DNA from 4 places in the Franconibacter daqui genome. Region 3 is predicted to be linked to each of the others. Evidence: predicted binding sites of a transcription regulator. Region 3 holds the regulator's gene; each other region holds the start of a gene.

What was found. Region 3 encodes CRP, which controls carbon source genes, mostly activating them, when cyclic AMP is high. Its sites were predicted from a motif close to ATGTGANNNNNNTCACAT; they were not measured.
Positions count from the first base shown of each region.
Region 1: rhaB (rhamnulokinase) is a predicted target of CRP. The motif match lies at 2,799-2,816, and genes of this name have one in related genera.
Region 2: psiE (phosphate-starvation-inducible protein PsiE) is a predicted target of CRP. The motif match lies at 2,795-2,812, and genes of this name have one in related genera.
Region 4: adhE (bifunctional acetaldehyde-CoA/alcohol dehydrogenase) is a predicted target of CRP. The motif match lies at 5,279-5,296, and genes of this name have one in related genera.

Region 1 is NZ_BMKJ01000007.1:65,511-73,615, reverse strand. Features, by position in the region: gene IEX01_RS19030 (L-rhamnose isomerase) at 1-1,174, opposite strand, end outside; gene rhaB (rhamnulokinase) at 1,171-2,643, opposite strand; partial or broken gene rhaS (HTH-type transcriptional activator RhaS) at 2,944-3,695, shown strand; gene rhaR (HTH-type transcriptional activator RhaR) at 3,769-4,623, shown strand; gene sodA (superoxide dismutase [Mn]) at 4,942-5,562, shown strand; gene yiiM (6-hydroxyaminopurine reductase) at 5,633-6,310, shown strand; gene lldD (FMN-dependent L-lactate dehydrogenase LldD) at 6,490-7,695, opposite strand; gene lldR (transcriptional regulator LldR) at 7,692-8,105, opposite strand, start outside.
Region 2 is NZ_BMKJ01000008.1:26,144-34,248, reverse strand. Features, by position in the region: gene malF (maltose ABC transporter permease MalF) at 1-1,341, shown strand, start outside; gene malG (maltose ABC transporter permease MalG) at 1,354-2,244, shown strand; gene psiE (phosphate-starvation-inducible protein PsiE) at 2,332-2,745, opposite strand; gene IEX01_RS19800 (aspartate/glutamate racemase family protein) at 2,895-3,542, shown strand; gene IEX01_RS19795 (GNAT family N-acetyltransferase) at 3,543-4,067, shown strand; gene IEX01_RS19790 (acyltransferase) at 4,060-4,524, shown strand; gene IEX01_RS19785 (YjbH domain-containing protein) at 4,688-6,784, opposite strand; gene IEX01_RS19780 (capsule biosynthesis GfcC family protein) at 6,784-7,518, opposite strand; gene IEX01_RS19775 (YjbF family lipoprotein) at 7,515-8,105, opposite strand, start outside.
Region 3 is NZ_BMKJ01000004.1:344,022-352,126, forward strand. Features, by position in the region: gene pabA (aminodeoxychorismate synthase component 2) at 1-443, shown strand, start outside; gene argD (bifunctional acetylornithine/succinyldiaminopimelate transaminase) at 530-1,747, shown strand; gene IEX01_RS15530 (YccS/YhfK family putative transporter) at 1,748-3,823, opposite strand; gene crp (cAMP-activated global transcriptional regulator CRP) at 3,888-4,520, opposite strand; gene IEX01_RS15540 (OsmC family protein) at 4,829-5,233, shown strand; gene IEX01_RS15545 (phosphoribulokinase) at 5,255-6,124, opposite strand; gene IEX01_RS15550 (YheU family protein) at 6,239-6,457, opposite strand; gene IEX01_RS15555 (hydrolase) at 6,458-7,474, opposite strand; gene IEX01_RS15560 (NUDIX hydrolase) at 7,586-8,105, opposite strand, start outside.
Region 4 is NZ_BMKJ01000001.1:1,696,350-1,704,454, reverse strand. Features, by position in the region: gene IEX01_RS08075 (NAD-dependent epimerase) at 1-604, shown strand, start outside; gene hns (histone-like nucleoid-structuring protein H-NS) at 666-1,076, opposite strand; gene tdk (thymidine kinase) at 1,632-2,252, shown strand; gene adhE (bifunctional acetaldehyde-CoA/alcohol dehydrogenase) at 2,385-5,063, opposite strand; gene IEX01_RS08055 (YchE family NAAT transporter) at 5,534-6,181, shown strand; gene oppA (oligopeptide ABC transporter substrate-binding protein OppA) at 6,980-8,105, shown strand, end outside.

The sequences.
Region 1 (8,105 bases), on a different contig from region 3:
AGTACATCTCCCAGACCGCCTGCCACGGCAGCGATTTTTGCTCTTCCAGCAGCGCCAGGCGGCCGGTGTAATCGCCTTCCCGCTCCAGCTGGCGCAGCAGGGCGGTAGGCTCCAGCAGCGCGCGCAGCAGCGCTTTTTTCATGTTGCGGGTGCCAATCACCCAGGCGGCGATGCGGTTGATGGAGGCGTCGAAGAAATCCAGGCCGATGTGCACGCGGTCGAAGAGGTCGTGGCGGATAATTTCGCTGGCGATGGCCTGGGTTTCGTCATCCAGCAGCACGACGTGATCGCTGTCCCAGCGCACCGGGCGGCTGACGTGCAAAAGCAGGCGCGGCACGTAGAGCATCGCGCTGGAGATTTTGTCGGAGATAACTTCAGTCGGGTGAAAATGACCGGCGTCCAGGCAAAGTGCGGTCTGGCGACTGGCGGCGTAACCCAGACAGAACTCGTTGGAGCCGACGGTGTAGCTTTCCGCGCCGATGCCGAACAGCTTGCTCTCCACGGCGTCAATATGGTGCGCCGGGTTAAGCTTTTCGCTAATCACCTCATCCAGCGCCGACAGCAAGCGTTGACGCGGCGCCAGACGGTCCACCGGCATATCCTTCATGCCGTCCGGGATCCAGATATTCATCACCGACGGGGTGCCGAGCTGCTCGCCGAAGTACGCGGAAACGCGGCGGCTCGCCTGGCAGTGCTCAATCCAGAACTGACGAATTTCCGGGTTGGCGTGCGAAAGGGTAAAGCCGTCGGCGCTCAGCGGGTGCGAAAAGCAGGAGGGGTTGAAGTCGAGCCCCAGCTGTTGTTTTCTCGCCCACGCGACCCAGTTTTCAAAGTGCTGCGGCTTGATCTCGTTGCGCGCCACCGGGGCGTCGGCTTCCCGATAAATAGCGTGCAGATTAAGGCGCTTCGGTCCTGGGATCAGGCGCATCGCCTGTTCGAGGTCGGCGCGCAGTTCATCGGCGTTGCGCGCTTTGCCCGGGTAGTTGCCGGTGGCCTGAATGCCGCCGGTCAGCCCGCCCTGCGGGTTCTCAAACCCGGCGACGTCATCGCCTTGCCAGCAGTGCATGGAGACCGGCAGGCGGTCGAGCTGGCGCAGCGCCTCGTCGGCGTCAACCCCGACGGCGACGAAGCGCTGTTTCGCCAGTTCCCAGGCCTGATGAATGTGAGTGGTCATGCGCAAAGCTCCTTACGTGTTTTTGGGTTGTGCTGAAACTGCGCAACGAAGCGGGCAATTTCGCTGTCTGTACGGGGAAGAAACGCCTCCTGCGGCTGGCTGGCGGCGATGAGCCGGCGGAAATCATCCACATCCGCTATTTCATCAAGCGCCATCAGCTGGCAGCCGATATTGCCAAGGGTGGAGGCTTCCACCGGCCCGGCGGTAACCGGGATGCCGCAGGCGTCGGCGCAAAGCTGGTTTAAGAAGCGGTTCTGGCTGCCGCCGCCCACGATATGCAGACGGGTAAAGGGCTTGCCGCGAAGCTGCGCCAGCTCCTGCAGGACCTGCGCATACAGCAGCGCCAGGCTGTCGAAGATGCAGCGCGCCAGCTCCGCCGCGCTTTGCGGGACGGGCTGGCCGCTTTCCCGGCAGGCGGCCTGAATTTCGTCGCTCATGCTCTGCGGATTGATAAAGCGGTCGTCGTTGGGGTTAATCACAAACCGACAGGCCGGAAGCTGCTGCGCCTGCTGGATAAGCCCCGGCAGGTCGCTCACGTTCTGTTCTTTGGTTACGCGTTGCAGCAGCCACAGCCCCATAATGTTTTTCAGCACGCGGTAGCGCCCTTGCGCGCCGCCTTCGTTGGTGATGTTGGCGGCCAGCGCCTGCTCGCTGGCGTACGGGGTGCTGCTCTCAAAACCCATCAGCGACCAGGTGCCGGAGGAGATCCAGGCGGCGTCGCTATCCTGCAAAGGCGCGGCGATAACCGCGCTGGCGGTATCGTGAGTGGCGACGCACACCACCGGCACAGACCGGCCTTCACGGCAAACCCAGTGGCCGATAACCTTGCCCGGACGGGTGGGCGCGCCAAACCAGCGCGTCGGCACGCCCGCCCACGCCAGCAGCGTTTCATCCCAGGCGCCGGTGTGAATGTTGATCAGTTGCGTGGTGGTGGCGTTGGTGTATTCCCAGTTCAGCTCGCCGGTAAGGCGGTAGCAGAGGTAGTCGGGCATCAGCAGCGCGTGCTCGGCCTGCGCCAGCAGTTCCGGTTGCTGTTCGGCGAGCGCGCGTAGCTGATAGAGCGTGTTAAACGGTAGAAACTGAATGCCGGTGCGACGATAGATAGCTTCGCGGCCCAGTTCTGCGCATGCCCGCAGCATCACCCCTTCCGTGCGGCTGTCGCGATAGGAAACCGGCAGCCCGACGCGGTTGCCCGCTTTATCCAGCAAGACGAAATCCACGCCCCAGGTGTCGATGCCGATACTGTCGATAGCGTTTGCTTCATCGCAGGCTTTCTGCAACCCAATACGTATCTCGCCCTCCAGCACGTCCACGTCCCAGGTAGCAAAGCCTTCAAGAGGCTTAAGGCTGTTGGCGAAGCGGTGGATTTCGCGCAGTTGCAGGCCGCAGGTCGCGCTGTCGTAACGCGCCAGCATCACGCGACCGCTGGAGGCGCCCAGGTCAACGGCAACGCTATGGCGAAGAGTCATGGCGGGTATCCTTGTCTGAATCGTTACCCGCAGTTTAAAAAGGCGCGCAGCCCGTTACCTTCACGTTACTGACAGCGCGAAACCGCGGCTGGCAACAGAACAAAGGTAAACGTGAGGGATTTCACAGTTCAGCGTTTAGAGGGCGAAGCATGGCCCTGTGAGCTTCGCCGCATTTCTGGATCTTTCCTGTCGTTTCTTAAAAAACGTGCGCAGTTTGCGCGTTTTCCTGTCGGAAATTTAAGGTGAGGCGCCGGGCGGTTAACTACTATCACGCTACTTTCTGGTGCGAAGGAGGCGAACATGACGGTCTTATACGGCGCTGATTTTTTCCCGTCGGGCAATGCCACGGTAGCGATTGAACCGCGGCTGCCGCAGGCGGCGTTTCCAGAACATCATCACGACTTCTGGGAAATCGTGATTGTTGAGCACGGCACCGGTACTCATATTTTCAACGGCCAGCCCTATACGCTAAGCGGCGGTTCCGTTTGCTTTGTGCGCGACCACGACCGGCACCTTTTTGAGCACACCGAAAACCTCTGTCTGACGAACGTGCTTTACCGCGCGCCGGATGCGTTTTCGTTTATCGCCGGGCTGGAGCGGCTGCTGCCGCAGGAGCAGGACGGCAACTACGCCTCTCACTGGCGGGTGGGCCAGCAGGTGTTGCAGCAGGTGCGCGGGCTTATCGAACAGATAGAAGCGCTGGGCGAAGCCGCCGATACCCCCGCCATCGCTAACCGCGAGATCCTCTTTATGCAGTTGCTGATTTTGCTGCGTAAGAGCAGCCTGGCGGAAAACAGCGGCAAAGCTGACGAGCGGCTTAATCAGATGATCGCCTGGCTTGAAGACCATTTCGCCGAGGAGGTGTGCTGGGAGCAGCTCGCCGATAAATTCAGCCTCTCCCTCAGAACGCTGCACCGGCAACTGAGAGCGTGACCGATATTGCTTACCAGTGCGGCTTTGGCGACAGCAACCATTTCTCCACGCTGTTTAAGCGCGAGTTCTGCTGGTCGCCGCGCGAAATTCGTCTTGGGCGCGACTGCCCGTTTCAGTAACGCGAGACAAATCACCCTCTTACGCGCCAAAAACGTCGATACTTTCTGACTATTTAGCTTCCAGGGGCGTGTTGTGGCCGACCAGGTAATCCTCAAAAAAGATGACTTTTTCGCCACCGCCGTCCAGGCCGTCGCGGTGGCGGATCGCTATCCGCAAAATGTCTTCGCCGAGCATTCCCACGACTTCTGCGAACTGGTGCTGGTGTGGCGCGGCAATGGCCTGCACGTGCTTAACGACCGGCCCTGGCGCATCACCTGCGGCGATCTCTTTTACATTCGCGCCGAAGACCGCCACAGCTATCAGGCGGTGAACGACCTGGTGCTGCATAACATCATCTATTGCCCCGAGCGGCTGCGCCTCAACGTGGACTGGGCGGAGCTTTTGCAACCGCCGCGCGGCAGCGAAGCGCGCTGGCGGCTGGGAAGTCAGGGGATGGCGCAGGCGCGCCAGCTCATCAACCAGCTGGAGCATGAGAGCGTGAAGCCCGATGCGCTGTCGCAGTGTCTGGCGGAGAGCCTCTTTTTGCAGCTTTGCATCACGCTGCGCCGCCACCGTTATCAGCCCGCCGACGACGCGGCGACGGAGCAGGGCGAAACGCTCGATCTGCTTATCGCCGCGCTCGGTAAAAGCCTGGAAACGGATTTTGACCTGGCGCGTTTTTGCGAGCGTCACCAGGCGCCGGAGCGGCCGCTGCGCCAGCTTTTCCGCCAGCAGACCGGCATGACCATCAGCCAGTACCTGCGTCAGCTGCGCATCTGCCAGGCGCAATATCTGCTTCGCCATACCGAGATGCTGATTAGCGATATCGCCTCGCGCTGCGGCTTCGAAGACAGCAATTACTTCTCGGTGGTGTTTACGCGTGAGACGGGCGTAACGCCGCGCGTATGGCGCCAGCAGTTCGGCGTTTCTCTTAATAAAGCGTCGTAAGGCCCTGTTTCATAATTTGTTTCACGTAAATGAGTGTGAAGCATGGCCGGAGTTAAAAGTTTTCCGAAAAATTAAGAAGCAAGCGCCATATCACCAGAAGAGCTGCAAGCCCCGCTTCAGGCGGGTAAACGGCGCTTCGCACAGGCAAGTGGGTTACGCTGCGCTGCGCCAATTCCAGGCATTAGAAAGAAAATTTATAACCTTATTAAAACTGCGGCATTGATAAACATTTTCAATATCACTTAATTAACTATAATGAACCCACTGCTTACGCGGCGTTAACACCCCTCTGCCGCCCGACAATAAATGGAGATGATTATGAGCTATACACTGCCTTCCCTGCCGTATGCTTACGACGCCCTGGAACCGCATTTCGACAAGCAGACGATGGAAATCCATCACACCAAACATCACCAGACTTACGTTAACAACGCCAACGCGGCGCTGGAAAGCCTGCCGGAATTCGCTAACCTGCCGGTGGAAGAGCTGATCACCAAACTGGATCAGGTGCCGGCTGACAAGAAAACCGTTCTGCGTAACAACGCAGGCGGCCACGCTAACCACAGCCTGTTCTGGAAAGGCCTGAAAAAAGGCACCACCCTGCAGGGCGACCTGAAAGCGGCTATCGAGCGCGACTTCGGCTCCGTTGAGAAATTCAAAGAAGAGTTCGAAAAAGCGGCGGCTACCCGTTTCGGCTCCGGCTGGGCGTGGCTGGTTAAGCAGGGCGATAAGCTGGCCGTGGTTTCCACCGCTAACCAGGATTCTCCGCTGATGGGCGAAGCTATCTCCGGCGCTTCCGGCTACCCGATCCTGGGCCTGGACGTGTGGGAGCACGCTTACTACCTGAAATTCCAGAACCGTCGTCCGGACTACATCAAAGAGTTCTGGAACGTGGTGAACTGGGACGAAGCGGCTGAGCGTTTCGCTTCTCAGAAATAAGATTGCAAAATGACCGCTAAGAAGCGAGCCTGATGGCTCGCTTTTTTTATATCCGCATAAGGAGGCGCGAATGGAGTATCCCGTAACCGTTTTTATCGGCAAGGTGCGTGAGTATGAAGGCTCGCGGCCCAGCGCCATCGGCAAAGTGCAGGTGGAGGGCGAATTATCCCTGACCGACCGCGGGCTGGTGGGCGACCAGCAGGCAGAGAAAAAGATCCACGGCGGACCGGACCGGGCGCTATGCCACTATCCGCGCGAGCATTATGAGCAGTGGGCGCGGGAGTTTCCCGAGCAGGCGGCGTGGTTTGTCGCTCCCGCTTTTGGCGAAAACCTCTCCACCGTCGGGCTTACGGAAGCGAATGTCTTTATCGGCGATATCTTTCAGTGGGGCGACGCGCTGATTCAGGTCACCCAGCCGCGATCGCCCTGCTTCAAAGTGAATTTTCACTCTGGTATCGGCGACCTTTCCGGTCTGATGCAGGAGAAAACGCGCTGCGGCTGGCTTTACCGGGTCATTGCAGAAGGCAAGGTTGCCGCCGACGCGCCGCTGGCGTTAGTGTCGCGCGTAAGCGGCGTTTCGGTAAAAGAGGCCGCCGCCATCGCCTGGCACAACCCATTCGACGATGAGCAGTACCATCGCTTGCTGAGCGCCGCCGGGCTTTCTGCCAGCTGGGCGAAAACCATGCAGAAGCGGCGTCTTAGCGGCAAGATAGAAAGCTTTTCGCGCAGGTTGTGGGGCAGAGGGTAAGTTGCTGCCAGGGCGGCTGGTTTTACAGCATGAGGCTTGCCGTTTTATCAGAGGCTAACCATCATCACCTCAATTTCAGCCGATTTGAGGTGAAGGTGAGAGTCACTGAGGATGCTTCACCCTTGCAGGCCTGTTTCCGCAGGGCGGGTAAGCACAGCGCCACCCGCCGTTAAAGGCGCTTACGCCGCGTTATGCCGTTTCGTCTGCGCGCTGGCCGCAGGCAACTCCGCCAGCACGGAGGTGAACTCCGGCGCCGGCACCAGCGACTCGCGCGTGATCTCTTTAACAGATTTCGCGCCGGTCAGCGTCATCGCCACCCGCATCTCTTTTTCAATCAGATTCAGCAAATTAGCGACCCCTTTCTCACCGTGCGTGGCGAGGGCGTAAAGGTAGGCGCGGCCCAGCAGCACGCTGTCGGCGCCGAGTGCAATCATGCGCACCACGTCCAGCCCGTTGCGAATGCCGCTGTCGGCGAGAATAGCAATGTCACCTTTCACCGCGTCGGCGATGGCGGGCAGGGCGCGGGCGGAAGAGAGCACGCCGTCGAGCTGGCGGCCGCCGTGGTTGGAGACCACAATGCCGTCGGCGCCGAAGCGTACCGCGTCGCGGGCATCTTCCGGGTCGAGGATGCCTTTAATCACCATCGGGCCGTCCCAGAATTCGCGGATCCACTCCAGGTCTTTCCAGGAGATAGACGGGTCGAAGTTGTTCGAAAGCCAGCCGATGTAATCCTCAAGCCCGGTCGGTTTGCCAAGATAGGTGGAGATATTGCCGAGATCGTGCGGGCGGCCGTGCAGCCCCACATCCCAGGCCCATTGCGGGTGCGTCACCGCCTGCCAGTAACGGCGCAGGGCGGCGTTGGCGCCGCTCATGCCGGAGTGGGCGTCGCGATAGCGTGCGCCAGGGGTCGGCATATCCACGGTAAAGACCAGCGTTGAGCAGCCCGCCGCTTTGGCGCGCTCCAGGGCGTTGCGCATAAAACCCCGGTCGCGCAGCACATAGAGCTGGAACCACATCGGGCGATTAATGGCGGGCGCGACCTCTTCAATCGGGCAGACGGAAACGGTGGAAAGGGTAAAGGGAATGCCCTTCGCCGCCGCCGCGCGCGCCGCCTGCACTTCGCCGCGACGGGCGTACATGCCGCACAGCCCGACGGGGGCGAGTGCCACCGGCATAGAGAGCGTCTCGTTAAAGAGCGTTGTCTCAAGGCTTAAATCAGACATGTTCTTCAGCACGCGCTGGCGCAGCGCCACCTGCGAAAGGTCTTCCACATTACGACGCAGGGTATATTCAGCGTAAGCGCCGCCGTCGATATAGTGGAACAGAAAAGGCGGCAGCTTGCGCTGCGCCGCGGCCCGGTAGTCACTTGCCGCTGAAATAATCATGATTTTTTCTCCCTGGGAAGTGTGAGCAGGTCGTCGGGCAGGCGGGTCACGCGCGCCTGGCGGGCGACATCTTCATCAAGTTGTTTAATGGTGGAATGAACAAAACCGAGGTGTTGCATCACCGCTTTGCGCGCCCGCTCGGCGTCGCCTGCCAGAATCGCGTCCAGCATTTCGCGGTGCTGTTCAGTGAGCTGCGAGAAAATCGGCGGTTGCAGGTACATCCGCTGACGGCTCTCCATGACGGAGGATTGCAGCAGGTCGAAGAAACCGCGCATGGTCTGTAGCAGCACGATATTGTGCGACGCTTCGGCAATCGCCAGATGAAAACGCACATCCGCCTGGGCGGCGAGGTCCGGGTCATCCTGCTCGGTAAACTTCAGCGTCGCGTCAAAGCAAATTTGCAGCTTCTC
Region 2 (8,105 bases), on a different contig from region 3:
TACCCGGGCTTTGCCGGAATGGGGCTGTTTGTCCTCTTTCCGCTGGTCTGCACTATCGCCATCGCTTTCACCAACTACAGCAGCACCAACCAGCTCACTCAGGAGCGCGCCCGGGAAGTGTTGATGGATCGCAAATACCAGGCGGGGAAAAGCCTTAACTTCGGTCTTTATCCGCAGGGGGACAAATGGCAGCTGGCGTTAACCGACGGCGAAAGCGGCAAACATTATCTCTCCGACGCCTTCAGTTTTGGCGGCGAGCAGAAGCTTACAATGAAAGAAGCGCAGGTGCTGCCGACAGGCGAGCGCGCCACGCTTCGCGTTATCACCCAGAACCGCCAGGCGCTGAACCAGATAACCGCCGTGCTGCCGGACGACAGCCAGCTGGTGATGAGCTCGCTGCGCCAGTTCTCCGGTACCCGGCCGCTCTATACGCAGGCTGAAGACGGCACGCTCACCAACAACCAGAGCGGCGTGAAGTACCGTCCGAATAACGATATCGGCTTCTATCAGGCCATTAACGCCGACGGCAACTGGGATGGCGAAAAGCTCAGCCCCGGCTATACCGTGACTATCGGCTGGGATAACTTCCTGCGCGTCTTTACTGATGAAGGCATCCAGCAGCCCTTCTTCGCCATCTTCGTCTGGACGGTGGTGTTCTCAACGCTGACAGTGCTGCTGACCGTCGCCGTCGGTATGGTGCTGGCCTGCCTGGTGCAATGGGAGGCGCTGAAAGGCAAAGCGGTTTACCGCCTGCTGCTGATTTTGCCTTACGCCGTGCCGTCGTTTATCTCCATTCTTATCTTCAAGGGCCTGTTTAACCAAAGCTTTGGCGAGATAAACATGATGCTGAACGCGCTGTTTGGCATTAAGCCCGCCTGGTTTACCGACCCGACCACCGCGCGCACCATGATAATCATCGTCAACACCTGGCTTGGCTATCCGTACATGATGATCCTCTGCATGGGGCTGCTGAAGGCTATCCCGGACGATCTCTATGAAGCCTCGGCGATGGACGGCGCCGGTCCGTTCCAGAACTTCTTTAAAATCACGCTGCCGCTGCTGATTAAGCCGCTCACGCCGCTGATGATCGCAAGCTTCGCCTTTAACTTTAATAACTTCGTGCTCATTTTGCTGTTAACCAACGGCGGACCGGACCGTCTTGGCACGACCACGCCTGCAGGCTACACGGATCTGCTGGTGAGCTATACCTACCGCATCGCCTTTGAAGGCGGCGGCGGTCAGGACTTCGGCCTCGCGGCCGCCATCGCCACGCTGATTTTCCTGCTGGTGGGCGCGCTCGCGATTGTTAACCTCAAAGCCACGCGCATTAAGTTCGATTAAGGAGGACGACACATGGCTATGGTTCAACCGAAATCCCAGAAGCTGCGCCTGCTGGTCACGCATCTGCTGCTGCTGGCGTTTATCGCCGCCATTATGTTTCCGCTGCTGATGGTTATCGCTATTTCGCTGCGCCCCGGCAACTTCGCCACCGGCAGTTTGATCCCGGAACAGGTTTCCTGGGAACACTGGAAACTGGCGCTCGGCTTTAGCGTAACGCACGCCGACGGCCGCGTGCTGCCGCCGCCCTTCCCGGTGCTGCTGTGGCTGTGGAACTCGGTGAAAATCGCGGGCATTACCGCAGTCGGCATCGTGGCGCTCTCTACCACCTGCGCTTACGCGTTCGCCCGCATGCGCTTCGCCGGGAAATCGGCGTTGCTCAAAGGAATGTTGATTTTCCAGATGTTTCCAGCGGTGCTGTCGCTGGTAGCGCTCTATGCGTTGTTCGACAGGCTCGGTCAGTACGTTCCGTTTATCGGCCTGAACACCCATGGCGGGGTGATCTTCGCCTACCTTGGCGGCATCGCGCTGCACGTCTGGACGATAAAAGGCTATTTCGAAACCATCGACGGGTCGCTGGAAGAAGCGGCAGCGCTGGATGGCGCAACGCCCTGGCAGGCCTTCCGCCTGGTGCTGTTGCCGCTCTCGGTGCCTATCCTTGCGGTGGTGTTTATTCTGTCGTTTATCGCCGCCATCACCGAAGTGCCGGTCGCCTCGCTGCTGCTGCGTGATGTGAATAGCTACACGCTGGCGGTAGGGATGCAGCAGTACCTCAACCCGCAAAACTACCTGTGGGGCGACTTCGCGGCGGCGGCGGTGCTTTCCGCCATTCCCATCACCGTGGTCTTCCTGCTGGCGCAGCGCTGGCTGGTCAGCGGCCTGACGGCGGGAGGCGTAAAAGGTTAATTTGCTTTCATCAACGTAGTGCCACTGTAACCCTCAGTCTTATCCCTGACTTGTTTTCTATTTTCGGCGGCCCCTGGGCCGCCATTTTTATTCGCGCTTCAGTCGCTTTGAATTACACAGCCACAGGGCCAGCACCAGCAGCAAAATCGCGCCGGAATAAATCAGCACGTCCATGGGCGATTTATGGTCGACAATAATCAGCCGCACGATAGCGGTAATGCCGATGTAGACGAAATAGCGCAGCGGAAAGTGAAAGCCGGACTGGAAATATTTCACAATCAGGGCAATAAACTCAAAGTAGAGGAAATAGACCACCAGCCCTTCCACCAGCTCATATTTGCTGGCCTGCTCATTGGGCGAAAAGAGCACATCGGCAAGGTGCAGCGTCTCCTTGCCAAGAAAAATCACCAGGATAAGACCCAGGCTCATCAGCCCCAGGTTAAGCACCGTCTGGAGGATGGTAGAGATAAGCTCTACCCGTGCGCGCGAAGAGATGAACATCATAACTGCACCTCATAATCTGCGTTCCCGAGGCTGTTATACGTGAAAAATGTGACATAGATCCATATTTTTTGTTTATCTTTTGCGCAGGTCGTCTCGCTCTACCACAGTTAGAGGTTTTGTTATTCATTCTTTCAAAAGGGAAAACAATGAAAATTGCCTGTCTGCATACGGCGCAAAGCAACGTCGACGTTTTTGAGCAAGCGGCGCGGGACCTGAATATTCCCGAAGGCACGTTAAAACATCAGGTGATGGCGCATCTGCTCGCCCAGGCGGAAGCGGCAGGCGGCATGACGCCGGAAATCGAGAAAGAGACCATCGCCGCCCTGGCGGAGCTGCGCACCGATGCCGATGTGGTGCTGCTCACCTGCTCCACGCTGGGCTCTGCGGCCAACTACCTGGCGCAGGACCCGGGCATTGTGCGTGTCGACCTCGCGCTGGCGCAGGAAGCCGCCAAAGCGGGAGAGCCCATCGTGGTGCTGTGCGCCGCGCCCACCACCATTAAACCCACCGCCGCGCTGTTTCGTGCGGTAGCGCCGAAGGCGCCGCTGGCGATAGAGCTTATCCCGCACGCGTGGGAGACATTTAAGGCCGGCCAGATGGCGGAGTACTTCAAGTTGATAGCCGAACGGGCGCAGCAGGCGCTTGATGAAGGGGCAGGTTGCGTGGCGCTGGCGCAGGCTTCGATGGCGGGCGCGAAAAACCTGCTTTCACACCCGAAGGTGCTGACCAGCCCACACAGCGCGCTGCGCCGGGAGTGGACGCGCCTGCAGGCTATTTTTGGCACGGAGGCGTAAATGCACCTGACATTTCGCCACGCTACGGTTGATGACGCCCCGCTGCTAAGCGAAATGGGGTCTTGTACCTATCGTCATCACTTCGCGCATTTATGGCGCCGCGAAGAAGAGCTCAATGATTTTATCGCCGCGGAATATAGCGTAGCGGCGCTGCAGCAAAGCCTGAGCGCTGTCGGCACCCGCTGGCTGATTGCCGAAGCGGAGCGCCCGGCAGGCTTCGCAAAAATATCCTGGCGAAAACCTGTGCCGGAGCAAACGTATACCGGCGCTCTGCTGCACAAGCTTTACCTGATGCCGGGTGAGACGGGCAAAGGCTACGGCGAGCAGTTCTGGCAGGCTATCCTGCGCGAAGCACGGGCAGAGAATGAACGCTGGCTGTGGCTGGAAGTGCTGGAGGCGAATGCGGGAGCGCGCCGTTTTTATGACGCCCGGGGAATGAAGATGCTCACGCAGACGATATTCAGCAGCGCCACGCAGCAGAGCGTGCTGTTTGTTATGGGGAAAGCGCTTGATGAACATGCCTGAGGAGCCGACGCGCCGCAGCGTTGGCGTAAAAAACGTCACCGTGGGCCGCAACGTGGTGATTTACGAGCCCGCCAACCTTTACGACTGCGAACTGTGCGACGGGGTCTTCATCGGCCCGTTTGTCGAGATCCAAAGCCGCACGCGCATTGGCCGCAACACCCGCGTTCAGTCGCACGCCTTTATTTGCGAGTCAGTCGTCATTGGTGAAAACTGCTTTATCGGCCATGGGGTGATGTTCGCCAACGATATGTTTCGCGAAGGCAAACCCAACCCGGACCGTGAAAGCTGGGGGAAAATCGTGATTGGCGATAACGTGTCGATTGGCAGCGGCGCCACCATTCTCGCCGTTTCCATATGCGACGGCGCGGTCATCGGCGCAGGCAGCGTGGTGACCAAATCGCTTACCGAGAAAGGGGTCTACGCCGGTAACCCGGCGCGGCTTTTGCGCCGGCTGTAGCGTTGCTACCCTCACCCAGCCCGCTTCCAGGGAGGAAGGGGGAGAAAAACGCGCGGGTCTGTGGCGCGCTCTTGCCCTTGCAGAAAAAGTCCCTCCTGACCGGGTCGCCAGCCACGCCCCTCTCCCCTGTGGGGAGAGGGTTAGGGTGAGGGGTGATGCCCGCTTAGCGGAAATTCACGCTCTTATCGCTGGTCATGCTGTAGAGGTCAAACTTACGGCCCAGCATCTGGCCGCCGTCGCGGGTGAGTGGCGTCCAGCCAATCGCCGCGCGGCTGCGCGTTGCGCCACCGGAGAAGAGATCGAACGGCACGGAAACGTAAACCCCTTTGGTGAAGTCCCCTTCACCGTACTCATCCGGCGAAACGTTGGTGATAGTGGCGTAACCGCCGACCACGATGCCGCTGTCGAAGTGTTTGGCTATCTCCAGCGTGCCGCCTTTGTCGCCCGCCAGATATTGCCCTACGCTTGCTTTAATCAGCACATCCTGGGCAAACGGCGGCGTCCAGTAGGCGGTCAGATGACCGGTTTTCACGCTGTAGTCAGTGAACTTCATCATGTTCTGCGGGCTGGTCCAGTCGCGCTGTTTCACGTAGTTCGCATCCAGACCAAAGGCCCAGTTGCTGTCCACCGGACGATAAAGCACTTCCGCCCCCGCGCCGCCGTACATCGTTTCCAGATAACCGCCGTAAACCTGCCCGTACCAGCCGTTCCCCAGGTACTGGAAGTAGTTGGCCTGGGCGTTGTTAACGTAATAGTCATTCTCTACATACTCACGTACGTGGGTGCGCACGCGTGGCAGCGCCGAGTCGTTCGGCGGGTTGGTGTAGTTAAACTTGCCATAGTTGTTGGCAATGTTGGCGAACAGGCTGCCGGTCGTCAGCAGGTGATCGGTTAGCCACAAATCCGCCGTGGCCATCACGCCCACCTGATACATGTAGAAGTTTTCCGGCCCGCCGACAGACTGGTTCAATACCGGATTGAGCGAGAAATTAAAGCGCGGCTTCTCAATGTACCAGCCCTGCTCGGTGCTTTCCGGCACCACCGGCTCCATGCGTTTTTGCACCAGCTCCGTTTCATGGCCGAGCGGCTCGCCTTCCAGATGACGCTTCAGGCTCGCCACGTCGGTTTCCGTGGTAACCTGCGGCATGTTGAGGCGCGTTTCGGTGACGCGAATAGTGCGCACCCCTTCCGGCAGGTCGTTCATGATGATGCGGTTCGCGCGCTCAATGCCTTCCTGCGAATCGCGGTATTTGGACTGCTCGCCGGTCACGTACAGCGTGTCGCCTTTTACCTGAATCTGCGGGTTGTTCAGCCCGGCGTTGTACTTCAGCGAGGTAAGCTGGTTCGCCACGACGCTGTGCTGAAGAATCGCCTCCTGCGGCTGCGGCTGATACGCCGGACGGCGATTATCGTTATAAGAAGGACGCAGATCGTTGAAGTTGGTGCGCAGCGTAAAGCCGAACATCAGCGTGTTACCGCGCTCGTAGCTCAGGTTAACATCCGCCCAGTCGGCGACGCGGTAAATCGCGCCCACGTTAAACTTGCTCTTCTGGTCGATTTTACCGGCGAAATCTTCGCTGTAGTTATTGCCTTCATACTCAAGCTTCAGGCGCAGCGGCTGCCATGGCGTCTGGTATTCAACGCCGCCGAAAATCGCCGCCGGGCCGTGGAACATGGCGCTGCCGTCGATGGAGCCCGCTTTCTGGTAACTCGGATCGCGGTAGCAAAATTTGTCGTCATATTCGCAGAACGGGTTTTTCACGTTGCCGCTGGTGCCCAGATAGCCCCAGCCTAAGCCGAGCGAGAAATCAAACGGCCCCCAGGCTTTGTTCGCCACCACATATTCACCGTCAAACAACCCCGTACCGCCCAAATCGCGCGCCCCCACCGCGACCTGCGGCAGGAAGTAGCCCTCTTCCCACAGCCGCAGCTTCACGTCGAAGGCTTTATCTTTATAGGTCTGATTGCCGGAGAACGACTCGACGTTACTGTAGTTTTTAGTCCGCACGTCGGTGTAGCGCAGCGTGGTTTCCAGCCACGGGAAGAGCTGCACGGAAGCGGAATAGTAGCGGTACTGATCGTTATCGCGGTAGTTGAGACTCAGTTCCCCTTCCCGCGCCATGCGCGCCGTAGGGGTTTGCATTAAGCCCACGCCGCCAAAATCGGACTGTGAAGGACCGACGGGCGCGGGATAGGTTTCTGCATGGCAGGCGCAGGAGACCGACAGCGCCAGCAAACTGTAAAAATAGCGTTTCTTCATCAATCCGGTATCCGCTGCGTCAGCGAGCGAAGTATCTGCTCGTTCAGATCGTCATAAGAAGAGGTAAAGGTGTGCTCGGCGAAGCCCAGAAAAATAATGCTGCCGGGCATCGGCTCCACGTGACGTTTGTTCCAGTAAGCGACAGGCGTCTTTTGCGTGCGCCCGTCAGGGTAGACGACCCAGGCATAGCTGCGCTCGCCGCCGCTAAGACGGCTCACCTCATCCAGATAATCCACGACCGATTTTCCAGGCGTGAAGGGCTTCGGGCCTGGCGCGTTCACCAGCCCCATCAGCGTAACGGTGGTCGGCTGCGGTCCCACCCACAGCGAGTAGTCACCCTCCAGCGGCACGTTGTTGCCAGGGCTTACGCGCACGCTGTCCGGGTCCAGCGTAATAAACTGGCGGCCAGTTACTTTTATTGCGGCAAGTTGCTGGCGCACACTGTTAATGGCGGCGGCATCGTCGGCGTCTTCATCGGCCGAAAGCGCCGCCAGCCGCCCCAGCAACGCCTGATGCTGCTGTTGCGCCACGGCGCTCGCCTGACGTTCGCTGATAACCGCGCCCGGCCACCAGCTTTGCGTAAGCTGGGGTTGGGTAACGAGATCGGCGAGCGTCTGTGCGCCGGTGACTTTCAGGGGCTGTGCGTGTTCGGGATAAACCGTAATGGTGCCTGCGGCAAAAGCCGACAGGCTGCCCAGGCTTAAAATAAGTGATGCGAGGGCTGCTGTTCTCATTCTTTTGCCGCCTTCAACAGGATAGTGGTAACCGGGAAATAACCTGCGCCAAGGTACTGCTTCGACTGACGGATCGCGCCTTCGCTGTCTACCCAGTAGCGGTTATGCCAGCTTGCCGCCTCGGTGGTCACCTCTTCATCCAGCACGCGAACCGGCGTGGACTCGCTGCCCACCTGTATGCTGTCCGTTCCGTCCCAGGTAAAGGTTGAGCGCGCCGTGGCGTAACGCGTCTGACCGCGCTCCGTCCAGCCCATCACGCGGGTCCAGCCTGCGCCGTCAACAATCTGGTTCGCTTTCAGCAGTGGATCGTCGTTGATGTTCGTTACGCTAATCAGGTTGTCGCGAAGATTGAGGGTTTTCACCAGGCGTCCATGCTGGGTTATCAGCGTGGTCTGGTCCTGGGTGACCCATTTTTGCTGGCCGTTTTCCGAGAATGCCAGCACCACAAACAGCTGCGGGCCGTTGTTTAACGTCATGTACTGGCTGGCATAGGGCATATTTTGAATATCGTCGTCTGTCAGATGGACGCCATCCGCGCCTGTTACGCCGCGCCAGAAAGAAGTTGCCATTCCTTTGATATTGGAGGA
Region 3 (8,105 bases):
CGCTGGCACCGCAAAAGCTGGTTATCTCTCCCGGCCCCTGTACCCCCAACGAAGCGGGTATTTCGCTTGCGGCCATTTCCCACTATGCGGGCAGGCTCCCGATCCTTGGCGTTTGCCTCGGTCATCAGGCTATCGGCCAGGCCTTTGGCGCTTCGGTCGTACGGGCAGAAAAAGTCATGCATGGCAAAACGTCGCAGATTCAGCACACCGGAGAAGGCGTCTTTGCCGGGCTAAATAATCCGCTTACCGTTACGCGTTATCATTCGCTGGTTATCGACCCGCCGACGCTGCCGGATGATTTTTCCGTCACCGCCTGGAGCGATCGTCAGGAGATTATGGGCATTCGGCATAAGCGATGGGATCTCGAAGGGGTGCAGTTTCACCCGGAGAGCATTTTGAGCGAGCAGGGGCATCAACTGCTGGCAAACTTCCTTAACCGCTGAATTTTCATTGCCATTAATTGATTTATTATGCATATTTTATGCTTATCTTTTCATATGCGGTTTCGCATTAACTGGATGGGCATGACATGGCGACTGAACAAACTGCAATTACCCGCGCAACTTTTGATGAAGTGATCCTGCCGGTTTATGCACCGGCGGAGTTTATTCCGGTAAAGGGCAAAGGCAGCCGGGTGTGGGATCAGCAGGGTAATGAGTATGTGGATTTTGCCGGTGGCATCGCGGTGACGGCGCTGGGTCATTGCCATCCCGCGCTGGTAGAGGCGCTGAAAACGCAGGGTGAAACCCTCTGGCATACCAGCAACGTGTTTACCAACGAACCGGCGCTGCGCCTCGGTCGTAAAATCATTGAAGCCACCTTTGCTGACCGCGTGCTGTTTATGAACTCCGGCACCGAAGCCAATGAAACGGCGTTCAAACTGGCTCGTCATTACGCGATTACCCGCCACAGCCCTTACAAAACGAAAATCATCGCGTTTCATAATGCGTTTCATGGCCGCTCGCTGTTTACCGTTTCGGTCGGCGGGCAGCCGAAATATTCCGATGGCTTTGGTCCTAAGCCAGCCGACATCATCCACGTGCCTTTTAATGACCTGAGCGCCGTTAAAGCGGTAATGGACGACCACACCTGCGCGGTGGTGGTTGAGCCTGTGCAAGGAGAAGGTGGCGTTACCGCCGCCACGCCGGCGTTTTTACAGGGGCTGCGCGAACTTTGCGACCAGCATCAGGCGCTGCTGGTGTTTGATGAAGTACAGAGCGGCATGGGCCGCACCGGCAAGCTTTTTACCTATATGCATTACGGCGTGACGCCAGACATTCTGACCAGCGCGAAGGCGCTTGGCGGCGGTTTCCCGGTAAGCGCGGTGCTGGCGACGCAGGATGTGGCCTCGGCGTTCCATGTCGGCTCGCATGGCTCCACCTATGGCGGCAACCCGCTGGCCTGCGCGGTGGCGGGCGCGGCGTTTGATATCATCAACACGCCGGAAGTGCTGGACGGCGTTAACGCGAAGCGCGAGCAGTTTGTACGTCACCTGCGCGCTATCGATGAGCAGTACGACCTTTTTAGCGACATTCGCGGGATGGGCCTGCTGATCGGCGCGGAGCTGAAACCCGCTTATAAAGGCCGCGCGCGGGATTTCCTGTACGCCGCCGCCAGTGAAGGGCTGATGGTGCTGAACGCCGGGCCGGATGTGATGCGCTTCGCCCCGTCGCTGGTGGTGGAAAGCGCGGATATCGACGAAGGGATGGCGCGCTTTGCGAAAGCCGTAGCGCGCGTAACAGGCTAATCAGCCCAGACGGCGCTTAAGCCAGATGCCGTGATGGGGCCGCTGACGCCATGCTACCGAAGAGATCGTATGCATGGTGTTCAGGTGGCCGAGAATACGGTGCACATGCTGTTCCATGACGCTCAACGCGGTATCCGGCAGCGTCTCTGGCCCTTCCAGAATATTCGCGTCGTGGGATTCCCCCGGCTCATCATATTCCAGCCGTTGCTGGCAGCGCTGCAACGCAATTTCACAGGACTCCAGATAACGCGCCGCCAGTTCCGGCGTCAGCATATGGTGCTCGCGCGCCATCGTCGTCATGGCGTTGATATGCTCAACGATAAACTGGCTGTGCGTAACCCAAAGCTTCATATCATCCAGGTAGTGGGCGTTGAAGCCAGGCTCCTGCATCGCCTGGTTCAGCGAGTTATAAAGCGCGTTATGCGCCTGGTTGACACGCATCCGCTGCCAGGCAAGCGGCGCAGGCTGCGGGTCGTCGCTCAGGATAAGGCGCAGCGCCTCCTGGTCCGCCTCCAGCGCGTCGTGGGCGTTCTGGCGCAGCAGCCCGCTTTGCCACTGCGGCCACAGCCAGACCATACCGCCGAAAGCGATAAAGCAACCAATCAACGTGTCGATAAGCCGGGTGACGATAAACTGTTCGCCGTTCAGCGACAGCAGCTGTAAGGAGTAAACCGCCGTCACCGTGAAGCCAATCATCGCCCAGCCATAGTTTTTGCGAAGGATAAGGTAGCTAATGAGCGTGATAGCCAGCATCACCAGCAGCATGTAGCCCTGCGGCACATGCAGGTGCAGCGTGACGCCCGCGATGATTAACCCCGCCAGCGTGCCGGCCGCTCGCTGGAGAATGCGCACCCGCGTCGCCCCGTAGCCATTCTGCGTCACAAACATTACGGTCATGAGGATCCAGTACGGTTTGGGCAGATGGAACGCGTTGCCAACGAGGCTTGCGATGCTCAGCATCACTCCCAGCCGTGCGGCGTTGCGCAAAGCGGCGGATTTGAGCGAAAGGTAGCTTTTCAGCGCCGGGAATAGCGGCAGCCGTTTCTGCCGGTCGGCCATCAGGTCGCGGGCATAGAGTGGGCGCTGCGTGCGCAGGATGCGGGCGATGCGACTGAAGTGGTATTCGCAGAAATGCCCTACAAGGTTGTCCGGGTGCTGGCGGGCGATTTTCTCCAGCGCGGCGATTTGCTTATCCATGGCGAAACGCTGCGGATAACGATGGTAGAGGATGTCGTCGGCCATGACGCGCAGTCGCGCGCTGATGGTCTGTGCGTTCCAGCGGATCACCGCCTCGGCGTGGCTGCGCTCCACCAGCTTTTGCACCTCCTCCGGCTGATGCAGGCTGACCGAAATATGTTCTTGCAAATCCAGCGCCATCTGGAAGGTGCGCAGCAGACGCTTATAGCCGCTCTGTTTCCCGGCCGCCAGCATGTGCAACTGCTGGTAGCACTGGCTGATAAGGTCCACCACTTTTTGCTGATGCGTAAGCAGCGGGGGCAGGGCGGTCTCCGGGTCGGTATGCTGCGTCAGCAGGTTATATTTCGCTTCGCAATAGTCCGCCAGCTGGCGATACAGCAAGCTTAGCGACTCGCGAAGCGGCTGCTCGCGCCACAGCCAGAACCAGAACCAGTTAAACAGCCCGTACCAGAGCGTGCCGAAAATATAGAGCAGGATAGGCTCCCAGACCGGCATGTTCCCCGCAAGGCTTAGCGTAAAAATAGCGGCGATAAGCGAAGCGGGCAGCAGCCGGGCATGCAGCGAGCTTATCTCCGCCGTCACGCCAAGCAGCAGCGCCATGCCTAAAAAGATAAGCGGCAGCGGCAGATTGTCCGCCAGTAACAGTTGCACGGTAAAACTGCTGACGGCAAAGAGCGAAGCGCCGACCGCCAGACGTTTGAAAAAGCGCTTGTGGGGCGTATCGAGCCCGGCGATGTTGCAGCAGGCAGGCACCAGCGAAAAAAGCAGGCCCTGTTGCAGATGGCCCAGCAGTAACCCAACCGCCACCGGCAGACACAGGATCAGCGTCTGGCGCAGGGCGTAGTTCACTTCCGGGTGATAAATGAGACGGCGAAACATAGAGGTAAGTGTAGAAACAAAAACGGCGTGTTACCGAAGCGACACGCCGTTTTTTTAAGGCGGCTTAGCGGGTGCCGTAAACCACGATGGTCTTACCGTGCGCGGAGATCAGGTTTTGATCTTCAAGCATTTTCAGGATGCGGCCAACGGTTTCGCGGGAGCAGCCCACGATCTGGCCGATTTCCTGACGGGTGATTTTAATCTGCATGCCGTCGGGATGGGTCATGGCGTCCGGCTGTTTCGCCAGGTTGAGCAACGTCTGGGCGATGCGGCCCGTTACGTCGAGGAACGCCAGGTTGCCGACTTTTTCAGAGGTGACTTGCAGACGACGCGCCATCTGCGAAGAGAGGCGCATCAGGATGTCCGGGTTCACCTGGATAAGCTGGCGGAATTTTTTATAGGAAATCTCGGCGACTTCGCAAGCGGTCTTGGCGCGAACCCAGGCGCTGCGCTCCTGGCCCTCTTCAAACAGGCCCAGTTCGCCGATAAAGTCTCCCTGATTCAGATACGAGAGGATCATCTCCTTGCCCTCTTCGTCTTTGATCAGCACTGCCACTGAGCCTTTAACGATGTAATACAACGTTTCCGCTTTTTCACCCTGGTGAATCAGCGTGCTCTTCGATGGGTACTTATGAATGTGGCAATGTGACAAGAACCATTCGAGAGTCGGGTCTGTTTGCGGTTTGCCAAGCACCATGCGCTGTTATCCTCTGTTTAAACTGGCTCCAAAGACGGGGCGCGGGTCCCCCATCTGGCTTTGCAATCATTATCTTCCCGCATCCCGGGAAGTTGGCTGTCCATGTCGTCGCAGCCGGTAAATTGTCTTGTCCTCTGCATACATGCATAACATCAATGTATCGCCGCAGCATCCAGACTGTTTTAGCATAGCTTTTCATGGGTGTCTTCTATTGTCTCGTTTCAGCTTGACGCAGGTCGCCCTTCCGTTGCCTCTTTCGCAACTGGCGCGTAATCTGTCAAAAATTTTTATACATCGGAGTGATGATTATGCAGGCACGAGTAAAGTGGGTTGAGGGATTGACGTTTCTGGGCGAATCCGCTTCAGGGCACCAAATCCTGATGGACGGCAATTCCGGCGATAAAGCGCCAAGCCCGATGGAAATGGTGCTGATGGCGGCGGGCGGTTGCAGCGCTATCGACGTGGTGTCTATTTTGCAAAAAGGGCGTCATGACGTTCAGGATTGCGAAGTGAAACTGACCTCAGAACGCCGCGAAGAAGCGCCGCGGTTGTTCACTCACATTAACCTGCACTTTATCGTAACGGGTAAGGCGCTGAAGGAGGCGGCCGTGGCGCGCGCGGTGGATCTCTCCGCTGAGAAATATTGCTCTGTGGCGCTGATGCTCGGCAAAGCGGTCAACATCACCCACTCTTATGAGGTGGTAGAGGTCTGACTCGGGGCGGCGTCAGCCGCCTTATTCAATTTTTTTCCCTTCCATCAATCGCTGCACCAGCGGCAGCATGATTAATTCCATCGCCAGCCCCATCTTGCCGCCGGGAACGACAAGCGTATTGATGTGAGAAATGAAGGAACCCTGAAGCATGGCGAGCAGCCAGGGGTAATCGATGTCTTCAAGGTTGCGAAAGTGGATAACCACGAAGCTTTCATCGAGCGAAGGAATGCCTTTCGCCGCGAAGGGGTTCGACGTATCCACTGTCGGCACGCGCTGGAAGTTAATATGGGTGCGGGAAAACTGCGGCGTGATGTAGTTAATGTAATCTTCCATTGATCGCACCACGGAATCCATCACCGCCTCGCGCGAATGCCCTCGCTCGCTGGTATCGCGAATCAGCTTCTGGATCCACTCAAGGTTGACGATAGGCACTACGCCCACCAGCAAATCCACATGCTGCGCCACATTGTGATGCGGCGTGACCACGCCGCCGTGCAACCCTTCATAAAACAGCACGTCGGTAGGCTCCGGCAGCGGCTGCCAGGGCGTAAAGGTGCCCGGCACCTGGTTCCACGGCACCGCTTCATCATAGGTATGCAGGTATTTGCGCGATTTCCCCTGGCCGCTGCGTCCATACTCGATAAAGGTTTGTTCAAGCAGGCCAAAGTCGTTGGCGTCGGGGCCAAAATAGCTGATATGCCGGCCTAAATCGCGCGCCTTGCGGATAGCCATATCCATTTCCGGGCGCGTATAGCGGTGAAAGCTGTCGCCTTCCACTTCCGCAGCATGAAGGTTTAGCTGAGCGAAGATCTTACGAAACGCAAGGCTGGTGGTGGTCGTGCCTGCGCCGCTGGAACCTGTAACGGCGATAACCGGGTGTCTTGATGACATAGCGAGAACTCCATGGATACGCGAAAAAGGTACGCCACTGACGCCAGCGTTCCGGCGCTGGCGGAATAGTTTGCTTCGCTCTGGCGTCAGCCTGACAACAAGTCAGGCTGACCATCAGCCACGGAACTGCCCGCGCGGCATGATATTGACCGTTTCGTGCAGTTCAGACCACACCAGAACGGCTTCGCCGTTCTGTAATTGCCGCTTAACGTCGGCCACTTTTTGTTCGAGCGAACGTTCATGTTCACCATAATCGGTGCCTTCGCGCAAGACAAACGCTTCAATCAGGTTGTCCAGCGTCTCGGGCGGTAGGTCTTGCCAGGGAATGATCATTTATCGGTCCAGATAAGTCGTTAACCAGTCGGGAATACGCTTTTCCAGCCACATCTGCGGACGTCGCAGCGTGCCGCCAACGAAGCCTACATGTCCGCCATGATCGGTCAGTTGATACTCGATATTAGCAGGCAGCGTTTCACGTTGCGGGATCACGTGATGATCCATAAACGGGTCATCTTTGGCATGGATGATAAGCGTAGGTCGCGTTATCTGGTTCAGTAAAGGCAGAGCGCTACACTGGCGGTAGTAGTCGATGGCGTCGCGAAACCCGTGGATTTTCGAGGTAATGGCGTCATCGAAATCGCGGATGCGGCGCAGGCGCTTAAGCTGCGCCAGGTCTATCGGCAGCGTGCCGGGCCACGCCTTAAGCTTGCGGCTCGCGTTCGCCTTCAGCAGGTTCAGCAGATAGCGCTGATAAACGCGGGAGAAGCCTTTATCCATATGGTAGCTGCACGCTTCCAGCATCAACGGCGCGGAAACCACCACGCCCGCCGCCAGCGGAAAGTCTGCGTTCAGCTTCGCCATCAGGCAGGCCAGCATATTACCGCCCAGCGAAAAGCCCACCGCCGCAGTCGGCGCTTCGCCGAAGCGCCGGTTCAGCCAGTTCAGAAACCAGGTGCCGTCTTCGGTTTCGCCAGAATGATAGATGCGCGGCATTTTGTTCGGCACGCCGCTGCAGCCGCGAAAATGCATCACGACGCCAAGCCAGCCGCGCTGCTTCGCCGCATGGATAAGCCCATGCGCGTAGGGGCTGTGCAAGCTGCCTTCCAGCCCATGAAAAACGACCAGCCGGGGCTTGTGGCGAGCGGCTTGCGGTTCTTCGCTAAAGGCGAGATCGACAAAATCGCCGTCCGGCAAGTCGAGGCGTTGCCAGTGCGGCGTAAACTGTAGCCGACGGCGTAGCAGCCGCGGCAGCATGGTTTGCAGATGCGCGTTGCTCAGGCCCGGCATCGGCTGAAAATGTTGCGAGCCGGTGGGTGGAGCGGTCAGTTCTGCAGGGGTTATTTCGGCCATAGCACCAGATTAATGTAATGAGTTCGCGAATGACTATAACGATTGTTATTCATATTGTTGATGATTTGGTGCGGCGGGGCACGATAACGAACCGGGCGTTTGGAAAAAAGACTATTCCGCCAGCAGATTACGTGAGAAAAGGTGAATGTTGGCATCTGCCTTGCGTCGCCAGAGCCGCGCTTTGCGTGCGCCGGTCGCCACGCTTTCGCCGGTTTCTTCAAACATGCCGGAGGCTTCAAACCGGCGAATCAGGCTCTTACGCTGGATTGGCTGGCCAAGAATGATTTCCGTCGCCTCATGCAGCTGCGTCAGGGTAAAGCGCTCCGGCAGACAGTAGACCGGCAACAGCGAATACATGGTTTTCTGGCGCAGGCGATGAAGGGCTGCCTGGATAATCTCGCTGTGATCGAAGGCGAGTTCCGTGTTCGGCAGCGCCGATACCGGCACCCACTTCGCGTCGCTCACCGAGGCGATATGGGGCTGGCAATCGACCCAGGCGATAAGCGCAAACCAGGCGGCGGTCAGGCTCCAGCCGCGCGGGTCGCGCGTCGGGCCGGAAAACGTCTCCAGCTGCTCCAGCCAGGAAGGGCTGACCCCGGTTTTTTCGGTAAGCTTACGCAGCGCCGTGGCG
Region 4 (8,105 bases), on a different contig from region 3:
GCCGTTTTCAACCGATGACAGTGTCGATCATCCCGTTTCTTTATACGCGGCGACGAAAAAAGCCAATGAATTGATGTCGCATACCTACTCCCATCTTTATGGTTTGCCGACCACCGGGTTACGCTTTTTTACAGTTTATGGTCCCTGGGGCCGCCCGGATATGGCGTTATTTAAATTTACGAAAGCGATCGTGGAAGATAAGCGAATCGATGTTTATAACCATGGCAAAATGCGTCGTGATTTTACTTATATCGATGATATTGCCGAGGCGATTGTCCGTTTGCAGGACGTTATTCCACAGGCGGACCCGAAGTGGACTGTGGAAACCGGATCGCCGGCCACCAGCTCCGCTCCGTATCGTGTATATAATATTGGCAACAGCTCTCCTGTCGAGCTGATGGATTATATTTCTGCGCTTGAAAAAGCGCTGGGTAAAGAAGCGCAGAAAAACATGATGCCGATACAGCCGGGCGATGTGCTTGAAACCAGCGCGGACACAACGGCCCTGTATGACGCGATTGGCTTTAAGCCGCATACCTTAGTAGAAGAGGGCGTTAAGCGCTTTGTAGAGTGGTATAAGGCGTTTTATCAGGTCGCTGGTTGATTATGTTTCATCCCCTTTAAAACAAAAAACCCGCCGAAGCGGGTTTTTTTATTAAAGCGTATTAGTCTTTAATCAGGAAATCGTCCAGCTGTTTGCCTTCATCAATAGCTTTTTTGATAACTGCCGGCGTACGACCCTGGCCAGTCCAGGTTTTGCTTTCGCCGTTTTCATCAATGTAGCTATATTTTGCCGGGCGAGCAGCGCGTTTGGCTTTAGTGCCAGTTTTAGCAGCAGACATGCTGTTCAGCAATTCGTTCGGGTCGATACCATCCGCGATCAACATTTCACGATACTGCTGTAATTTACGAGTACGCTCTTCGATTTCAGCTGCTGCAGCGCTTTCTTCTTCGCGGCGCTCATTCACAACAACTTCTAATTTTTCCAGCATTTCTTCAAGCGTTTCAAGGGTGCATTCTCTTGCCTGCGCACGAAGAGTACGGATGTTGTTCAGAATTTTAAGTGCTTCGCTCATTGTAGTAATCTCAAACTTATATTGGGGGTGGTTTGTTGACCTAATAATAGAGCCTTAATTTCACTTCTGCAATAGGTGAGAATGTAAGGAATTCAAAATATCGGCTTATTTTGGACGTTATTAAAAAAAGCAAAGTTAAATCTACCTTTAAGAACCGTACAAAAAAAGCGGGCTTATTGCGGGCGCGACAACGATTTTATAGAGGAAAAGAGAAGAAACATAAGCAACGTTTTATAACGCGGTTAGGGGCGGCTGTATAAATATCATTCTTTCGCATGAACTCCGATACTGCCCGCGTGAGGGCCATTATTCTTTTATTTTTCAGTAATTTTATCAGTCTGGATAAGGGGTTAGTTAACCAGGGTTAATAATAGCAGCCGCTATTTACTGGTTCGCTTATATGGTCGTAAATGCATTATTACCGTGCGGGTAAATATAAAGCACTCTGACGCTAAATGCGCTTCGGGGATTAACGCAGCGCCAGCAGGCATGCGGTACTGGCAGGTTATGGTACAATCACGCCTATTCCGTTTCATACCATGGGGCTTGCCGCCAATGGCGCAACTTTATTTTTACTATTCTGCAATGAACGCGGGTAAATCTACCGCTTTGCTTCAGTCTTCCTATAACTACCAGGAAAGAGGGATGCGAACGGTCGTCTATACGGCGGAAATCGACGATCGCTTCGGCGCCGGGAAAGTGAGTTCACGCATCGGTCTCTCATCGCCTGCAAAACTTTTTAATCAGAGCACATCGTTATTTACGGACATTCGCGAAGAACATGAGCGTAAGCCAGTACATTGCGTGCTGGTGGACGAAAGCCAGTTCCTGACGCGTCAGCAGGTTTATGAACTTGCCGGCGTAGTGGACGAGTTAGATATTCCGGTGCTTTGTTACGGGTTGCGTACGGATTTTCGCGGCGAGCTATTTATCGGCAGCCAATATTTACTGGCCTGGTCCGATAAGCTGGTCGAACTGAAAACTATCTGCTTCTGCGGACGCAAAGCGAGCATGGTGCTGCGGCTGGATCAAAACGGACAGCCTTATAATGAAGGGGAGCAGGTCGTTATCGGCGGTAACGAACGCTATGTCTCCGTTTGCCGGAAACATTATAAAGAAGCGCTTGCAAAAGGCTCTTTACAGGCCGTACAGCAGCGAAAAGAGGGCTCGTCATAGGGGAGGTAGGAGACGTAGAGAAACCGCTGCTATGGCCTTTAAAATGCGCCCATGCCAGTTCTACAGTTACTCTGAATTTCATAATAAAAAAACCCGCCATCAGGCGGGTTTTTTATCAGCGATTAGTACCTGTCAGGCAGGTTTTTTCGCTTTCTTGTCAGCTTTTACTACCTGAGCGACTTCTTTAGCAGCTGCTGCACCGCCTTCGGTGTATTCGCGGCCATAGAAGCTATCCAGCAGAATCTGTTTCAGCTCGGAAATCAGCGGATAGCGCGGGTTAGCACCGGTACACTGATCGTCAAAGGCGTCTTCAGACAGCTTATCAACATGCGCCAGGAAGTCCGCTTCCTGCACGCCCGCTTCACGGATAGACTTAGGAATGCCCAGTTCAGCTTTAATGCTGTCCAGCCATACCAGCAGCTTTTCAATTTTCGCTGCGGTGCGGTCGCCCGGCGCAGAAAGACCGAGGTGGTCAGCAATCTCGGCATAACGGCGGCGCGCCTGCGGACGGTCGTACTGGCTGAATGCAGTCTGCTTCGTCGGGTTATCGTTCGCGTTATAGCGGATAACGTTGGAAATCAGCAGGGCGTTGGCCAGACCGTGCGGGATATGGAACTGCGAACCCAGTTTGTGCGCCATAGAGTGGCACACGCCGAGGAAGGCGTTCGCAAAGGCGATACCCGCAATAGTCGCGGCGCTGTGAACACGCTCACGTGCAACCGGGTTTTTAGCGCCTTCATGGTAAGAAGCCGGCAGGTTTTCTTTCAGCAGTTTCAGCGCCTGCAGAGCCTGACCATCGGAAAACTCGCTTGCCAGAACAGAGACATAAGCTTCCAGGGCATGAGTTACCGCATCCAGACCACCGAACGCGCAGAGTGACTTCGGCATATCCATGACCAGGTTTGCGTCGACGATCGCCATGTCTGGGGTCAGCGCGTAGTCTGCCAGCGGATATTTCTGACCAGTTGCGTCATCAGTAACCACGGCGAACGGAGTCACTTCAGAACCGGTACCGGAAGTGGTGGTGACGGCGATCATTTTCGCTTTCACGCCCATTTTCGGGAATTTGTAGATACGTTTACGGATATCCATAAAGCGCAGCGCCAGTTCTTCGAAATGGGTTTCCGGATGCTCATACATGACCCACATGATCTTCGCGGCGTCCATCGGAGAACCGCCACCCAGTGCGATGATAACGTCCGGCTTGAAGGAATTAGCCAGTTCAGCGCCTTTACGAACAACGCTCAGGGTCGGATCCGCTTCAACTTCAAAGAATACTTCGGTTTCGACGCCTGCTGCTTTCAGCACGGAGGTTATCTGATCAGCGTAACCATTGTTGAACAGGAAGCGGTCAGTCACGATCATGGCGCGTTTGTGACCATCAGTAATCACTTCATCCAGCGCGATAGGCAGAGAGCCGCGGCGGAAGTAGATAGATTTCGGAAGTTTATGCCACAACATGTTCTCAGCTCGCTTGGCAACGGTTTTCTTGTTGATCAGGTGCTTCGGACCCACGTTTTCAGAGATGGAGTTACCGCCCCAGGAACCGCAACCCAGCGTCAAAGAAGGCGCCAGTTTGAAGTTATAAAGGTCACCGATACCGCCCTGCGACGCCGGGGTATTGATGAGGATGCGCGCGGTTTTCATCATTTGACCAAAGTGCGCGACACGTTGCGGCTGGTTATCCTGGTCGGTGTACAGGCAGGAGGTATGACCGATACCGCCCATTGCAACCAGTTTTTCCGCTTTCACTACCGCGTCTTCGAAGTCTCTTGCGCGGTACATGGCGAGAGTCGGGGAAAGTTTCTCGTGTGCGAACGGTTCGCTTTCATCCACGAGAGTTACTTCGCCGATCAGAATCTTGGTGCCAGCCGGTACGCTGATGCCTGCCATTTCAGCGATTTTGGTCGCAGGCTGGCCTACGATAGCCGCGTTCAGGCCGCCATTTTTCAGGATGATATCCTGAACGGCTTTCAGTTCTTTGCCCTGAAGCAGATAGCCGCCATGGGTGGCGAAACGTTCGCGCACAGCGTCATACACAGAATCAACAACGACAACGGATTGTTCAGATGCGCAGATAACGCCGTTATCGAAGGTTTTGGACATCAGGATGGACGCCACGGCACGTTTGATATCGGCGGTTTCGTCGATAACGACTGGCGTGTTGCCTGCGCCTACGCCAATTGCCGGTTTACCTGAGCTGTATGCGGCTTTCACCATACCCGGACCGCCAGTGGCGAGGATAAGGTTGATATCCGGGTGATGCATCAGCTGATTAGACAGCTCAACTGAAGGTTCGTCGATCCAACCGATAATGTCTTTTGGCGCACCAGCAGCAATTGCGGCCTGAAGCACGATATCAGCTGCTTTATTGGTGGCGTTTTTCGCACGCGGGTGCGGAGAGAAAATGATAGCGTTGCGTGTTTTAAGGCTAATGAGCGCTTTAAAAATTGCGGTGGATGTCGGGTTAGTCGTCGGAACGATACCGCAGATGATGCCAGTGGGTTCGGCGATAGTGATAGTGCCGAAGGTATCGTCTTCTTCCAGGATGCCGCAGGTTTTCTCGTCTTTGTAGGCGTTGTAGATATATTCAGAAGCGAAGTGGTTTTTAATCACTTTATCTTCGACGATACCCATACCAGATTCGGCAACGGCCATTTTAGCGAGGGGGATGCGAGCATCTGCGGCGGCCAGAGCGGCTGCGCGGAAGATTTTATCGACCTGTTCTTGAGTAAAGTTGGCGTATTCACGCTGGGCTTTTTTTACGCGCTCGACGAGGGCGTTAAGTTCAGCGACATTAGTAACGGCCATAATGCTCTCCTGATAATGTTAAACTCTTTTAGTAAACCAGCTGTTTGAATCACTTATAAAGCTAGACCAAACAGCACGCGTAACAGACAGGATGTGACAACGCAATAGCTAATGACACCACGCTGATTTACTAAAAGAGCCTTACCCTCACAGCCCTGAAGCTCGCTGTTATTCCCTGGCGGCGTAATCAGGTTACTCACTTCTGAGTAGGCAAAACGTGATCAGGATCAATTTATATCCATGCTGACTCCTTTCAGCAGGCCATATTTCAGTATTACAGCATTGTGTAATAGCTTAGCTACAGCGTATATAAATTACGTTACCATAATTACAACAAATAAATAACAAGAGCGGTTCGTTTTCCTGAAAAAGGAATAAGAAGAATATTGCCCTGCGGATCAGCGTAGCGTACGTGGGCCTTTTCCTTTACATTACGCGAGTCTTTTGCATGGCTCATTTCTGGAGTTCTTGTGGCCCACTCTTTCTTAGATATGCCAACCTACTTTAAGTTCTTTATCGGGCTCTTTGCGCTGGTTAACCCGGTTGGGATTATCCCCGTCTTTATTAGCATGACCAGTTACCAAACCGCGGTGGCCCGTAATAAGACGAACCTTACTGCCAACCTCTCTGTCGCCATCATTCTGTGGACGTCGCTTTTTCTGGGCGATGCCATCCTGCAATTGTTCGGTATTTCTATAGATTCCTTCCGTATCGCGGGCGGCATACTGGTTGTCACTATCGCTATGTCGATGATTAGCGGCAAGCTGGGTGAGGATAAGCAAAACAAACAAGAGAAATCAGAAACCGCAATTCGTGAAAGCGTGGGCGTAGTGCCGCTGGCGCTTCCTTTGATGGCGGGACCGGGCGCGATAAGTTCAACCATCGTCTGGGGAACGCGTTACCACAGCCTGGGTTATATGGTGGGATTTTCACTGGCTATTGCTGTTTTTGCCCTCTGCTGTTGGGGCGTTTTCCGTCTTGCTCCGTGGCTTGTGCGCTTACTGGGTCAGACCGGCATTAACGTGATAACGCGTATTATGGGGCTATTGCTAATGGCCCTTGGCATCGAGTTTATTGTGACGGGTCTGAAAGCTATCTTTCCAGGTTTGCTTAATTAAATCGCTTTCATTTGAAAAAGCGGAGCTCCGGCTCCGCTTTTTTTTGCGACTTCATTAGCATTTCGTCTTGTATGCGACCAAATGCAACATTGTCATAGCAAAAAAGAATGCATCAGCTTAGTTATTTAAAATCAATACGTTGCTAACAGCTGTTGTTAGCCGGCGTGCAGAAAGAGAGCAAAAGGTTTGTTATTTTTCTCACACCATACTCTTGTTCTTGCTGACGGATAACTGAAATGTTATTAGTAATTTCATTCGCAAAGCAGATGAATGTGCTAAAAAATAGACAAATGTTAATTTTATGTGATTTTGTGTGACGGGGTTCAAAATGCGTAACCGCAAGCCCATTTTATAAGCGTAACGCATTGATTGTTAATGTTTTTATCGAGATTTAACTTCTCCTGGAGTAGCGCTAAATATCGTTTTTGGCCTCTCTAAAAGAGAAATGCTTAACAAATTTGTAAATTCTATTGGCGCAGGATTGTCGCTTTTGATACCTTCCGGCCAAAACATTCGGCTGCAAATTATTAGTTAATGAGAATGCTTTTTGTCTGAAAGCGTTTTCGGGCGGCAGGTTCGCCATCCTCTCGCTTCTCTTCAGACAGGGGAAGAGAAGCCAGGAATCGACGTAAAGACCGCCGTACGAGTGGTCGTTATAAATAAAGTCGGTGATAGCAAGCAGTAAAAAAAAGAAAAACCTGACAGCGGCAAATCGCTCCTGCGCTGTACAGGCGCCCAAAAGGGCAGCAAGAGGCTGGCTTCAGGGCCAGTAATTATAATGATTGGAGTATTATCACAATGACCATCATCACAAAAAAAAGTCTGGTAGCGGCGGGAATTCTTTCTGCGCTAATCGCGGTTAACGCAATGGCTGCGAATGTGCCTGCAGGTGTGCAACTGGCGGAAAAACAAACGCTGGTGCGCAACAATGGTTCTGAAGTGCAATCCCTCGATCCGCACAAAATTGAAGGCGTGCCGGAATCCAATATCAACCGCGACCTGTTTGAAGGCCTGCTGGTGACTGATGTGGACGGGCACCCGAGCGCGGGCGTGGCGGAAAAGTGGGAAAATAAAGATTTCAAAGTCTGGACGTTCCATCTGCGTAAAGATGCGAAGTGGTCCAACGGCGAACCGGTAACGGCGCAAGATTTCGTGTACAGCTGGCAGCGTCTGGCCGATCCGAACACGGCTTCACCTTATGAAAGCTACCTGCAATATGGTCATATCGCGAATATCGACGACATCATCGCTGGTAAAAAGAAGCCGACTGAACTTGGCGTTAAAGCGATCGATGATAATACTCTCGAAGTCACTCTGACCGAACCGGTTCCTTACTTCTATAAGCTGCTGGTGCACTCCTCGATGTCGCCGGTACCTAAAGCCGTTGTAGAGAAATTTGGCGAAAAATGGACGCAGCCTGCCAATATCGTTTCGAACGGCGCTTATAAGCTCAAAGATTGGGTAGTGAACGAGCGCATCGTGCTCGAGCGCAACACCAATTACTGGGATAACGCGAAAACGGTTATCAACCAGGTTACTTACCTGCCTATCTCTTCTGAAGTGACAGACGTAAACCGCTACCGCAGCGGCGAAATCGACATGACTTATAACAACATGCCGATCGAACTCTTCCAGAAGCTGAAAAAAGAGATCCCTAAAGAGGTGCACGTTGACCCGTACCTGTGCACCTACTACTACGAAATCAACAACCAGAAGCCGCCATTTAACGATCCGCGCGTTCGCGCCGCGCTGAAACTGGGCCTGGATCGCGATATCATTGTTAACAAAGTGAAAAACCAGGGCGACCTGCCAGCTTATAGCTACACCCCGCCTTATACCGACGGCGCGAAGCTGACCGAACCCGCCTGGTTCAAAATGACCCAGGAACAGCGTAACGCGGAAGCGAAAAAGCTGTTGGCGGAAG